DNA from 2 places in the Pseudoalteromonas sp. S3776 genome. Region 1 is predicted to be linked to the other one. Evidence: predicted binding sites of a transcription regulator. Region 1 holds the regulator's gene; the other holds the start of a gene.
What was found. The regulator LexA, encoded in region 1, represses DNA repair genes until DNA is damaged. The targets are predictions, from matches to a motif close to TACTGTATNNNNATACAGTA.

Region 1 (6,160 bases):
ACTTCAAAACTTATTGAACCTCGCCACATAGTGGCCACCCAGTTAAAAACTTTTACCCCTGTAGGTACCGATATGAGCATGGTCGCGTACATAAAAAATAGCTCGCCAGCAACGGGCATACCGGTCGTAAACATATGATGCGCCCACACTATAAAGCTTAGTAATGCGATAGAAGAAGTGGCGTATACCATGGAGGCATAACCAAATAGTTTTTTACGAGAGAACGTAGGCACGATAGTCGAAATAATACCAAAGGCGGGTAAAATCATGATGTACACTTCGGGATGGCCAAAAAACCAAAATATGTGCTGAAACATTACCGGATCGCCGCCACCTGCTGCATCAAAAAAGCTGGTTCCAAAGTATTTATCGGTCAACACCATAGTAACCGCTCCGGCCAATACAGGCATAACAGCAATTAATAAAAATGCGGTTATTAGCCATGTCCAAACAAATAATGGTAGCTTCATCCATGTCATGCCTGGGGCACGTAAGTTAACAATGGTCACAATCACGTTTATTGCGCCCATAATTGAGCTAATCCCCATAATGTGCACTGCAAACACAAACATTGCGGTGTTATCGTTACTGTACGTTGTAGAAAGCGGCGCATAGAACGTCCAGCCAAATGCGGGGCCGCCTCCAGGCATTAATAACGATGCCAATAAAATTAAAAAAGCGAAGGGTAAAATCCAAAAGCTCCAATTGTTCATTCTGGGCAGTGCCATATCTGGCGCACCAATCATGAGCGGTACCATCCAGTTAGCAAGCCCCGTAAAGGCTGGCATTACAGCACCAAACACCATAATTAAGCCGTGTACTGTGGTCATTTGGTTAAAAAAGTGAGGATCTACCAATTGTAATCCTGGCTGAAATAACTCAGCCCGAATAACCATAGCCATTGCACCACCAATTAAAAACATCGCCAGCGAAAAAATTAAGTACATGCTGCCAATATCTTTATGGTTTGTTGTATATAACCAGCGTTTAAAACCTTTGGCTGGATGGTGGCCGTGGTGAGCGTCATTGGCGTGTGGTTGTTCTACTATGCTACTCATTAGTTCGCCTCCCCATCAGCATCAAGTGCTGCCTGAATTTCACTAGGTTGGATAACATCACCCGTATCGTTACCCCACGCATTGCGTTTGTAGGTAATTACTGCCGCAAGTTGCTTTATAGATAACTGCTTTGCAAATGCCTGCATTGCGGTGCCAGGACGGCCATGAATTACAATATCTATATGATCTTTTATATCACCAAGCACAATGGGGCTGCCTTTAAGCGCTGGAAACACACCCGGTAACCCCATACCTGTTGGCTGATGACACGCAGCGCAACTTGCCATATACACTTGCTCACCTAGCGTCATTAACTCTTCTTTAGGAATCGTTTTCTCAAGTAGGGCTGCATCGGCTAATGCCGCTTTCTGCTTAGCTTGCTTAGCATCTGCAAGCCACGCGTTAAAATCCTCTTGTGACTTAGCTTCAACTACCACGGGCATAAAACCATGATCTTTACCGCACAGTTCGGCGCACTGGCCACGGTAAATACCCTCTTCGTTGATGTTGGTCCACGTTTCATTAATAAACCCCGGGTTGGCATCTTTTTTAACGGCAAAATCAGGTACCCACCAAGAGTGAATAACATCATCAGAGGTCATTAAAAAACGCACCTTTTGATTAATTGGCAGTACTAAAGGTTTATCAACCTCAAGTAAGTAATTAGGGTTTTTATTAGCAAGGTTGGCTATTTCGTCTTGAGGGGTAGACAAAATAGAATAAAACTCCACGTCTTCGCCCATATATTCATAATGCCACTTCCACTGTGATCCAGTGATTTTAATGGTTAAGTCGGCCTTACTGGCATCTTCCATTGCAATCAAGGTTTTAGTGGCAGGGATTGCCATGGCAATTAAAATAACAAACGGAATGGCAGTCCAAAGAATTTCTACTTTGGTACTTTCATGAAATTGGGCAGGAACTGCCCCTTTAGATTTACGGTGATGAATTAGTGCCCAAAACATAATTGCGAACACTATCACCCCAATCACACAACATATTAAAAATATTGTCATGTGTAGCTGATATACATTATTACTTATATCGGTTACGCCCTTGCGCATATTGTATTGGCTATTAGCCAGCACTTGCTGCGGGAACATAATCAATACAAGCCACAAGGCAGAGGTCAGTTTACCCATGTGACGGCTCCTTTGATGCTATTGCGAATGCAAAGCGAAGAGGCATACGGCTTAAACGCCAATTCGTTATTTTTATTATTTAACCAACCTAATTTGTTTTGATTGGTATAGCTGCGTCAACAATGAATGTGTATTTGTGTGTTCTCAAAACCAAAAAGCTGTGAGTTATTGTTAGCCCAGCACATTAATGATTAGCTAAAAAACGTACAACAAGCAAGTTTTAGTATAAAAAACAAACAAGTTGTATTTTAAAATAAGCTTTAATTACGCCAGCTTAAACACAAGTTAGTTGCTAAATAGCGAGTAAAACTAGGGGTGCATCATATAAAAGAGGAGTTAAGTGCGAGTGCAAAAAAGTTTACAGGCTAAATAATTTTAGGGCGCTTTGAGGTAGCGGAAGGTCTTTCTTAAAACAAAAATGCACACTTAAAAGTGCGCATTTATAAAAAGTTACTTAAAAATAGTTAAAAATTACATCCAGTCGGCATTTCTTATTACGCCAACAGCTAAACCTTCAATATTAAAAGATTCGTTTTCAAGGTCTACCTCTATAGGCGTAAACTCTTCGTTTTCGGCGTGTAATAATACTTTTCGGCCTGCTTTTTCGAGGCGCTTTACGGTTACGTCTTCATCTACCCGCGCAACCACAACTTGGCCGTTTTCAGCTGTTTGAGTACGGTGTACAGCAAGTAAGTCGCCGTCCATAATGCCTATATCTTTCATACTCATACCGTTAACACGCAGTAAAAAGTCAGCGGCAGGTTTAAACATAAGTGGGTCTATTTTGCAGTGGCTCTCAACATGTTCTTGCGCCAAAATAGGCGAACCCGCTGCAACTCGACCTATTAATGGCAGACCTAGTTGCTCTGGCTCTTCTTCTTCAACCAATTGAATACCACGGCTTGCGCCTGGCTTCATTTTAATAACACCTTTTTTGGCAAGCGCTTTTAAGTGCTCTTCTGCGGCATTAGCACTTTTAAAACCTAGTGTTTGCGCAATTTCGGCACGTGTAGGAGGCATACCAGTGTCTTTAATAAAAACTTTTATTAGTTCGAGTATTTGAGCTTGGCGTTTAGTTAATGGTCGCATACAACTGGTTTTCCATACAGTACATTTAACTGTGAGTATATACAGTTAAATAAAAATCGCAAATTTAAATTGCGCTTTAAAATAGCTAAACACACCGCACTTGGATATATTTTAGGTAATTACAGACGTTCAGTATTTAAAATGCTATAAATTTGCTTTCAACATAAAGGAGTAATTATGAGTATTTGGCACCAACCCATCACTTTAGAGCTTTGCAAACAGTTAGAGGAAGGCATTGACGGCCAAGGCACATTAATGAAAACCATGGGTATTGAAGTCACAGAAATTGGTGACGATTACCTAGTTGCCACAATGCCAGCAATTCCTGAGCATCATAACCCTATGGGGATGGTACATGGTGGTGCAAATGTAGTACTTGCCGAAACAGTAGCAAGCTATGCTGCTAATTTTGTTGTCGATTTTACAAAGTTTTATTGTGTAGGGCAGGAAATTAGCGCAAGCCATTTAAAAGCATCTCGCAATGGTACTTTAACTGCAACCGCTAGGGCTTTTCATATTGGTAAGCGTAGTTCTGTGTGGGAAATAAAAATAACAAATAGCCGCAATGAGCTGTGCTGCGTATCAAAAATGACCGCAGCAGTTGTAGAGCGCAGATAATTACTTATTGTTATTTTTCGATAGGATAAATAGTAATTTCCATACCTGCACCAATCGCAGATATACGTAGCAGTGTGTCTGCATGTAAGGCTTGGTTAAAACATTTAGGCGACGTGCCCGATTCAAAGCCAATATCAAACGTTCTTCGCGAGCAGCTGAGCCATTGTTTAAGCGCATTACGTGAACACGACTCAATAAGCTCGCACAAATGGTTAATCGCTTTATCTGGTGTTGATATTTCACCTGAGGCTTCAATACGCGCAAGTTGACGATATTCGTCTTTGTCATAATGCAAAACCGTCGCGTTTTTCTTTAAGTCTGCCACTAAGGCGCTAATATCATGTTTAGACTCAAGCTCTAGATCTACATTTAAAAATTGAATTTCCGACATTGTCTGCTTTTTACCCTCTTATAGTTTCATCGCAAACTTTAACGCAGTTTTACTTTTATACCAAATCAACTAAGCGGTAAACATGGCTTTATTAATAGAAAATACCTATTTAAACGCCATTGGCACCTAATTTGCCTTATTAAACGGGTTAGGCTAGTTAAGCACAAATTTAGCGTTTATGTATGAAAGTTATACACACACTGTGTAATTAAAAGCTGTAGGAGAACAATAATGGTAGATCATGGTCCGCAAATTAAAAATGATGAACAGTACGATGCACTTCGCGATGAAGGCATGAGCAAACAAAAAGCCGCGCGAATTGCTAATAGTAATACTCATAAAACCGCAGTTAAAGGCGGCAAAGCCTCAAAGTATGAGAAGCGCACTAAAAAACAGTTATACGATCAAGCAAAAGAGGTAGGCATTAGTGGCCGCTCAAAAATGAGCAAACAAGAGCTAATAGATGCCCTGCGTGAGCATTAAACGCAGCCTCACTGATTTTTTATCGCTCCTTTTTATTATTTTTATAAAGTTAGAGTAAGCTTATGAATAACTGCGACAAAATGTCGCAGTAAAAGCATGGGCAGCTGTAATACACTAACGCTAAAAATAATAAGAAGCACAAAATGAGAAAACAACTCTTTAAGCGCGCACGAAAACTTCATAAGTGGCTAGGCTATTTACTTGCCTTACAAATTTTAGCTTGGCTTTTAGGTGGCTTAGTAATGAGCGCGATACCACTTGAATACGTACATGGTAAGCACCTTGCAAAACGCACACTTACAAACCCATTTACACAAGCAGACTACTCCACATCACTCGATAATATTACGTCACAAGTGGCTAACCCCACTCAAATAATATTTGAGCACTTTTTAACTACCCCGCTTATTACTGTTATTAACAGCACCGAGCAGCAAAGCTTTAATGGCTTAACGGGCCGCCCTTTTAAGCCACCCACTAAAATACAAATCACCGCTAATGCGCAGGCTCATTTGCTCATCGACGCTAAACCAGTAAGTACCACATTTTTAAAACAAGGGACTCGAGAGGTCGGATACAAAACAAATGTGTGGCAAGTACAATTTAAAGACACCTTTAATACCACGCTGTATTTAAATGCAATTAACGGCAAAGTAATTACTGTTCGCAGCACTCTATGGCGTATATTCGACTTTTTTTGGATGCTGCACATAATGGATTACGACGAGCGAGAAGATTTTAACAACCCATTACTAATCAGCTTTGCAGCCACCAGCGTGCTATTTTGTTTATGCGGCATGTTGCTACTTTTGCAAAATTTAAGGCTTAAAAGGATTTTTAAATAGGTTTATATTTTAATTTCAAGGCCTTAAACTAGCGCCTCCTGTAGTTCACGTATGTGATGGATATGCTTAAATTTATTTTAGCCTTTGTGGCTTGTTGTATTTGTTTTTCGGCATCGAGTGAGGAATTTACCCGTTTTTCAACGGCTAAAAGGCACTTAATTAAAACCCTGCCTAATAACGCCAAAAGCCTCTACTGCGGCTGCGACATTAAAAAACAAGGTAAAAAACTAGTGCCAGATCCAGCGGGTTGTGGTTATGTGCCTCGTAATACATTTACCCGCTCAGGCAAAGTAAACCAGCGCGCTTTACGTATTGAATGGGAGCACATAGTGCCCGCATGGGAATTTGGCCACCAGCTACAATGCTGGCAAAACGGCGGACGTAAAAACTGTCGAAAGGTCAGTGCCAAATTTAGAAAAATGGAAGCCGACATAAACAACTTAGCCCCCGCTATTGGCGAAATTAACGCCGATCGCTCTAACTACCGCTTTGGAATGCTGAGCGAAAATGCCACTCAATATGGCCGCTGCCAGG
Region 2 (6,160 bases), on a different contig from region 1:
GCAAGTGGCCCCGCAATTAATTGCCCTAAACCCACAGTAAGCATAAAAATAGCTACCGTTTGCTGAACTTGTTGTTCAGTCACATTAAATTGCTTGGCAATAGTTGGAAAAGCGGGCAGATAGATATCAATAGCCATAGGGCAAAAGATTACGAGTAACGCTAAGATGAGTAATAAAATTAAGTTGGGTTTAGCGGGCTGTGTTTGCATTAGGTCTCCTTTTGCTGGCTATTTTAGGGGTCCGCTTATAAAAAAGAAAGGACTTATGAGTGAGCCACACTTCATTGTGATAAATATTTCATGACATAAGGATTAACAGCACGATGAATTGCACTTTTTTTAACTGGTCTGATGTGTTAGTTTGAATTTATAAACACAAGATAGGAAATAACAATGAGTAATAAATCTGCCCTTTTAAAAACGTGGCATAAATTTAAACGCTTACCTTTTGGCAATTGGTTGTTTAGTAAAGCAGTTTGTATTAAAGCCCCTTATTTTGGCTCAATGAAACCGTATGTGCTCGATTTAAGAGAAGGGCACTGCAGTGCTGTGGTAAAAAATCGCCGAAGCGTACATAACCATATTGGGACTATTCATGCTATTGCACAATGTAACTTAGCGGAGCTGTGCGCTGGTGTAATGGTAGATGCGACCGTGCCATATAAAACGCATCGCTGGATCCCTAAAGGAATGACGGTGCAATATTTAGCTAAAGTTGATACCGATGTAACGGCTATTGCAGAAATTGACTTGCCACGCCAATGGGTAGATAAAGAGGATTTAGTGGTGCCGGTCAAGCTTTTTAATACCCGCAATGAACTGGTGTTCACTGCCGATATTACAATGTACATAACCGAAAAAAAGTAATGAGTGCTTAGGGCGTGTTGTTCTTTGCGGATTGAAATTTGTTCAATCTAGGGGCGTTCAAATCGCGGCGCGAGGTTTGTAACCTAGTGGGCTAAGTAAAAACCGAGCAACAAAGAGTTTATCGCCCCTAGGCAGAACCCAAAGGGCAGTGCATGTTTGGCATTTATGCTGCGTTATCGCCTATTTGAGGGGAATAACCACACTTCATAGGCTCTGCCTTGCCTAAAAACCAAACATACTGCTGCAAATTCAAACGCCAAAGGTCAACACGCCCTAATTAGATTTAGCTTTATCAGCGGCTTGTTTATTTACAAACGATAAGTCGCTGTCAGCCCCATCAAGCAAAGTTTTTACTTCTTTTGCGGGCTTTAACTCTTCGCTAATAAGTTCCGGTTCTTCTTTTTCAAAGCGTTGTTTTAAGCTACCTTCAATAATGGCTCCTGCGTCAATACTGAGGGTGTCGTGAAAAACATCGCCATGCACGTGAGCACTGCTTTGAATATTCACTTCACTGGCGTTAAGAGAGCCAATAATTTTGCCCTTTACAACGACGCTTTTAGCCTCAACCACACCTTCAACAATGCCGGTAGAGCCAATTACCAAGTGCTCTGCTTTTATATCGCCATCAATGCGGCCATCTAACTGTACTTCGCCTTGGCTGGTAAGTGTGCCAGTTAAGCGCACATCTTCAGAAATAATAGAAGGGGTGTGATTTACTCTTTTTAAAGTAGCCTGGCTACTTGATTGCTTTTTTTTACCGAACACGAGAAAGCGCCTTTGTTATTTTTAGAGGATTGACATGTTTGCCATCGAGTAACACTTCATAGTGTAAGTGGGTGCTGGTACTTCTGCCAGTGCTACCCATTAATCCAATTACCTCATTTTTAGCGATTGTTTGGCCTTTTTTCACTTTAATCTTATTTAAGTGGCCAAAACGGGTTATCAAGCCATTTTTATGCTCTAGCTCGATAAAGTTACCATAGCCGCCGTTTCTGCCAGCGCGAAGCACAACAGCATCGGCAGGGGCAAAAATTTCGGTTTTGTGCCAGCCGGCTAAATCAACACCTTTGTGAAAAGCTCGGCGGTTGTTCATTGGATCTTTTCGAAGACCAAAGTTGCTCGAAATATAGTATTTAGCCGCAGGTAAGGGCAGAGAGTTAGGCAGCTCGGTTAAAAAGTTTTCAAGGTTGTTGAGTAATAATAGCTTATCAACAATGGCTAAAAACGGCTTTGGTATTTTAGTTTCATCAAATACATCTAACGGCCCACCTTGTGCGCTGTTTTGGGAGGCCAGCGCTAAATGTTGTTCAAGAGCGGATTCTAACCCAGCCCCTTTTAACATCGCTAAAATCGCATCATGGCGCTTATTTATTTGTGCATCGATACGCGCAAAATTATGCTCATAGTGTTTATTTAAGCGCTCATATCGTGCAGCAAAAGTTATTGGCGTTAATAGGTTTGCGTGTTTGTTTTTTTGTTCTTCATCAACAAGCGGCTCATGAAACTCGCCTTTGTCTTCATTTATAGGCGATTCAAGTTGCTCTTCTAGTTTTATAGTATCTTTGCTTATAGATGCGGGGAGAGATTCAATCATACCTTGTAAAAGCGCTTGCTTTTGCTCAAGGACGGCAAGTTGCTCTAACTGCTTAGCGTGCAGCGCCTTTTGTTCACGAACCTGTTTTTGCCAAACTTGTTGCTTATCAATTTGGCTTTGTTCAATGTGTGTTATTTTATTTGTTTGGCTATAAACACGAAAACTAGAAATACCCACCCAAATAATAGTGCCTAAAATAAGTAGTACTGTAAAAAGCTGAAACCAAGGCGCCAAAACAACATGCTTAACTTCGCCATTTTGACGAATAAGTAACTGACGGGCTGGAAAAATTTTTTGGTAGAAAGACTTAATAAATACTGACATGACACATAAATACTCGCTATTAACCGGATTAATGTATCAATTTCAGTTTAAAAAGCCAGAAAAAATTTGTAACTGTTCAAAAATTAATAAAAAAGGGCTGCTATTAATAGCAGCCCTTTTTATAATTTGTCGCAAATTAGCTAGCTTGTTGCTCATCATCATTTTTTATTGATGCTACGTTGTCGGCTTTTTTAGCTTTAGCTGAGCCTTTTGTTGAGGGCTCTTTTGCACCTTTTAGCACTGCCATAAAGTCATCTTTACTCTTTGCAATTTCAAGCGCGAGCGATTCTACTTGTTGCTCGCTTAAAGGCACATCTACTTTTTCCAGCATTACTTCAAGCGATTCTGCTATATCGAGCATTTTGTCATAGGCATCCGCTTCTTTTTTAGTAGTAAACGTCATTCGCTCAACTCCGTTTCGTTCTACAACATATTTAACAACAACAGCCATGATCTCTCCTGCTTGATTGCGTGGTAATGTGGTTACTGACTTGTAGGTCACTGTTTTTATATACAGTAAATGTTTGCGAAATAAATTGCAAGTATTCACGACATTTTAGATTGTCATAAATTTGACAAAAAAGCGTAACTTTACTTTATTTAGATAATCACTTTGTTGTACCAGCTGCATTTTAGGTTTTCGGATTTGGGTGATTATGCACTGGAAATAATATAAGTGATGCAAGTCGATCCTTATTTTAGATTATTTCCTCTAATAAAAATTAAGCCCATGCTTAAAGCCAAATTAGCCGTCTAACCATAACGCTTTGGCATAAACAAAAATAAGGAATAACAAATGAAAAATCTTTTAACGCTACTTATTATTAGCTTTTTAGGTTTTAGCGCGCTCACCTACGCTAACCCTGTGGTTGATAAGCCTATGGCTGAAATGCAACAGCCCCCAGTGATTAACATTAATAGTGCCGATTCAGAAATGCTATCAACGCTTCCCGGTATTGGTAAGAAAAAAGCGCAGGCTATTGTTGATTACAGAGCCGAAAATGGTGAGTTTACTGAGCTAAGTGATTTAGCTAACGTAAAAGGAATAGGCAAAAAGTTGGTAGCTAAATTAGAAGGAAAAGTATCTCTATAGATTAGGCAGGGCGCTAAGCGCCCTGTGAATATTGCTCAAGTGCTTTTGTTAAATACTTTTTAGCAAAGTTTATTTCAATCGGTGTTGTTAAAAGTGGGTAACACAGTCCACCTAAAATTAAGAAGGGGATGAGTTCCCATCCTTTAAAAACAGTAAATAATAAAAATAATGGGCTGAGCAATAGCAGCTTTACTATTCTCAATAACACTCTATCGGTTGCGGGGAGCATACTTAGCGCAATCGCAACAACGGCTTGCCGCTGTCTCACTTTAAGGTGCTTTAATTCAGGCAGCTGACTGGTAAAAAATGTAAACATATTAAATAGACTTTTTAGTAAGTAAGCGAGTGATAACAAGTACAAAAAGCGTGATAGTAAATAACGCAAAAAGAATTTCCATCCACGCTGGCATACTTAATCCTGCAAATTGCCAATCAATATTTCCGCAATCCCCAGTGGCTTGAAAAAAACTAGGGATCCATTCATGCAGTGGCATAAAAGCTGGGAAGTTAGGCTCAAATTCACAGCTAAATGCAAAGGGATCGGTGGTTGTTTGCATTTCTATGTGTTCCCGCGCAATAAAGTAGCCCCATACGCTTGATATACCCCACACTAAATAAGCAATAGTACGTACTAGTTTACTCTGCGGTTTAGTTGCGCCAATAATACCCGCCCCTAATAACCCTAATACCGCAGTTCGCTGGTAAATACACATAATGCATGGTGCAAGGCCCATTTGATATTGAAAAAACAGTGCGGTGACTTCTAATAAAAATACAATGCCTGTAAATAGTAGCCATGGAGTGCGTTTAGTAGGGAGGTTTGCTAGCCAGTTCATAAAAAATCCGCATTGAATTAAGACGTTGAATTATGTACTAGGATAAAGTAACGAGCAACAAAAAGGGTAAAAAAGCTACCGAAGGGGCATTTTTTAAGATGAAATTAATAAGAGGTTATTGCCATTCTATTTAGATAAAGGTTATTTTGCTAAATAAAACATTAAATAAAAGTAAAAGGCTTATTTAAACGTTACAGTTTACATGCTCTGTTGTATGCATGCTTGAATGTACTTGCATACAAGGTGTTGCGCACTTGAGCTTTTGTAGTAACGTAATGGTGAAGTAATACAGTAATAGTATTACATAGATGCAAGTGATGAGAGTAACGCAGCAGTTATAGTGCCCACTAAGTTACAAACCTCCCGGCGCGATTTAATCCCCCCTAGATTGAACAAATTCAATTCAAAAAGATCAACACGCTTTAATGTACCTACTATGAATAGGGTAAATTTATATAGCAAATTTGGCCAAATTTAAGCATGTTGAATTTTACTATTTATTATTACGAAATTTTCAGCTGATGGTTGACACTTATATCAACGAGTTTACTTGTTAGTTATATTTCATCTGGTACAATCTGTCAGTTATTCGTATAAAACGATGTGTTGTGATTAATTCGAGTGGGAATTGAATGAGAATTTTTAAAGCTAAAAGCCCAGCAGGATTTGCTGAAGAGTATATAGTTGAATCTATCTGGAACGGCGATTTCCCTCCAGGTTCAATTCTACCTGCAGAGCGTGAGCTTTCTGAGTTAATTGGTGTAACCAGAACAACCTTACGTGAAGTACTGCAACGCTTAGCCCGTGACGGTTGGTTAACGATTCAGCACGGTAAGCCTACAAGAGTAAATAACTTTTGGGAAACATCAGGGCTGAATATACTTGAGACTCTAGCGCGTTTAGATGAAGACAAAATGCCTGAGCTAACAGATCAGTTACTATCTGCACGCACCAATATTAGTGCCATTTATACTCGTGCTGCTATTAAATATAACCCTGAGCGTGTTATTGAAATTTTATCTAAAAGCGATGAGCTCGAAGACACAGCACAAGCTTTTGCTGATTACGATTATAAAGTTCACCACGAATTAGCTGTTGCGGGTAATAACCGCATTTACGTACTTATACTTAACGGTTTTAGAGGGTTTTACTTTAAAATTGGTTGTCATTATTTTTCAGATGCAGGCACTCGCCAGTTAGCACGCCAATTTTATAAAGACCTAACCGTGTTGGCTGAAAAACGTGAGCACGATGGTGCGATTTCGATGATGCGTAAGTTTGGCCATCAAACGGGTGAAATTTGGCAAAATATTAAGGGCGATATGCCTTCCGATATCATGGATTAAATACTTTTTAAAACCTGCAAATGCAGGTTTTTTTATAGCCGTAATAAAGTTTTAATATCTGTTCGGTATTTTCGATTGTATACATCGCTAAATACGATTGT

Region 2: CWC16_RS04615 (YebG family protein) is a predicted target of LexA. The motif match lies at 3,284-3,303, and genes of this name have one in related genera.

What each region holds. Positions count from the first base shown of each region.
Region 1 is NZ_PNCU01000014.1:31,775-37,934, reverse strand. Features, by position in the region: gene ctaD (cytochrome c oxidase subunit I) at 1-1,058, opposite strand, end outside; gene coxB (cytochrome c oxidase subunit II) at 1,058-2,200, opposite strand; gene lexA (transcriptional repressor LexA) at 2,672-3,289, opposite strand; gene CWC16_RS06770 (PaaI family thioesterase) at 3,467-3,907, shown strand; gene CWC16_RS06765 (hypothetical protein) at 3,918-4,298, opposite strand; gene CWC16_RS06760 (DUF7218 family protein) at 4,530-4,781, shown strand; gene CWC16_RS06755 (hypothetical protein) at 4,925-5,626, shown strand; gene CWC16_RS06750 (endonuclease) at 5,683-6,160, shown strand, end outside.
Region 2 is NZ_PNCU01000007.1:168,460-174,619, forward strand. Features, by position in the region: gene CWC16_RS04595 (multidrug effflux MFS transporter) at 1-209, opposite strand, end outside; gene CWC16_RS04600 (hotdog fold domain-containing protein) at 393-866, shown strand; gene CWC16_RS04605 (bactofilin family protein) at 1,140-1,631, opposite strand; gene CWC16_RS04610 (M23 family metallopeptidase) at 1,621-2,784, opposite strand; gene CWC16_RS04615 (YebG family protein) at 2,921-3,235, opposite strand; gene CWC16_RS04620 (ComEA family DNA-binding protein) at 3,581-3,877, shown strand; gene CWC16_RS04625 (DUF6170 family protein) at 3,891-4,193, opposite strand; gene dsbB (disulfide bond formation protein DsbB) at 4,195-4,713, opposite strand; gene fadR (fatty acid metabolism transcriptional regulator FadR) at 5,346-6,059, shown strand.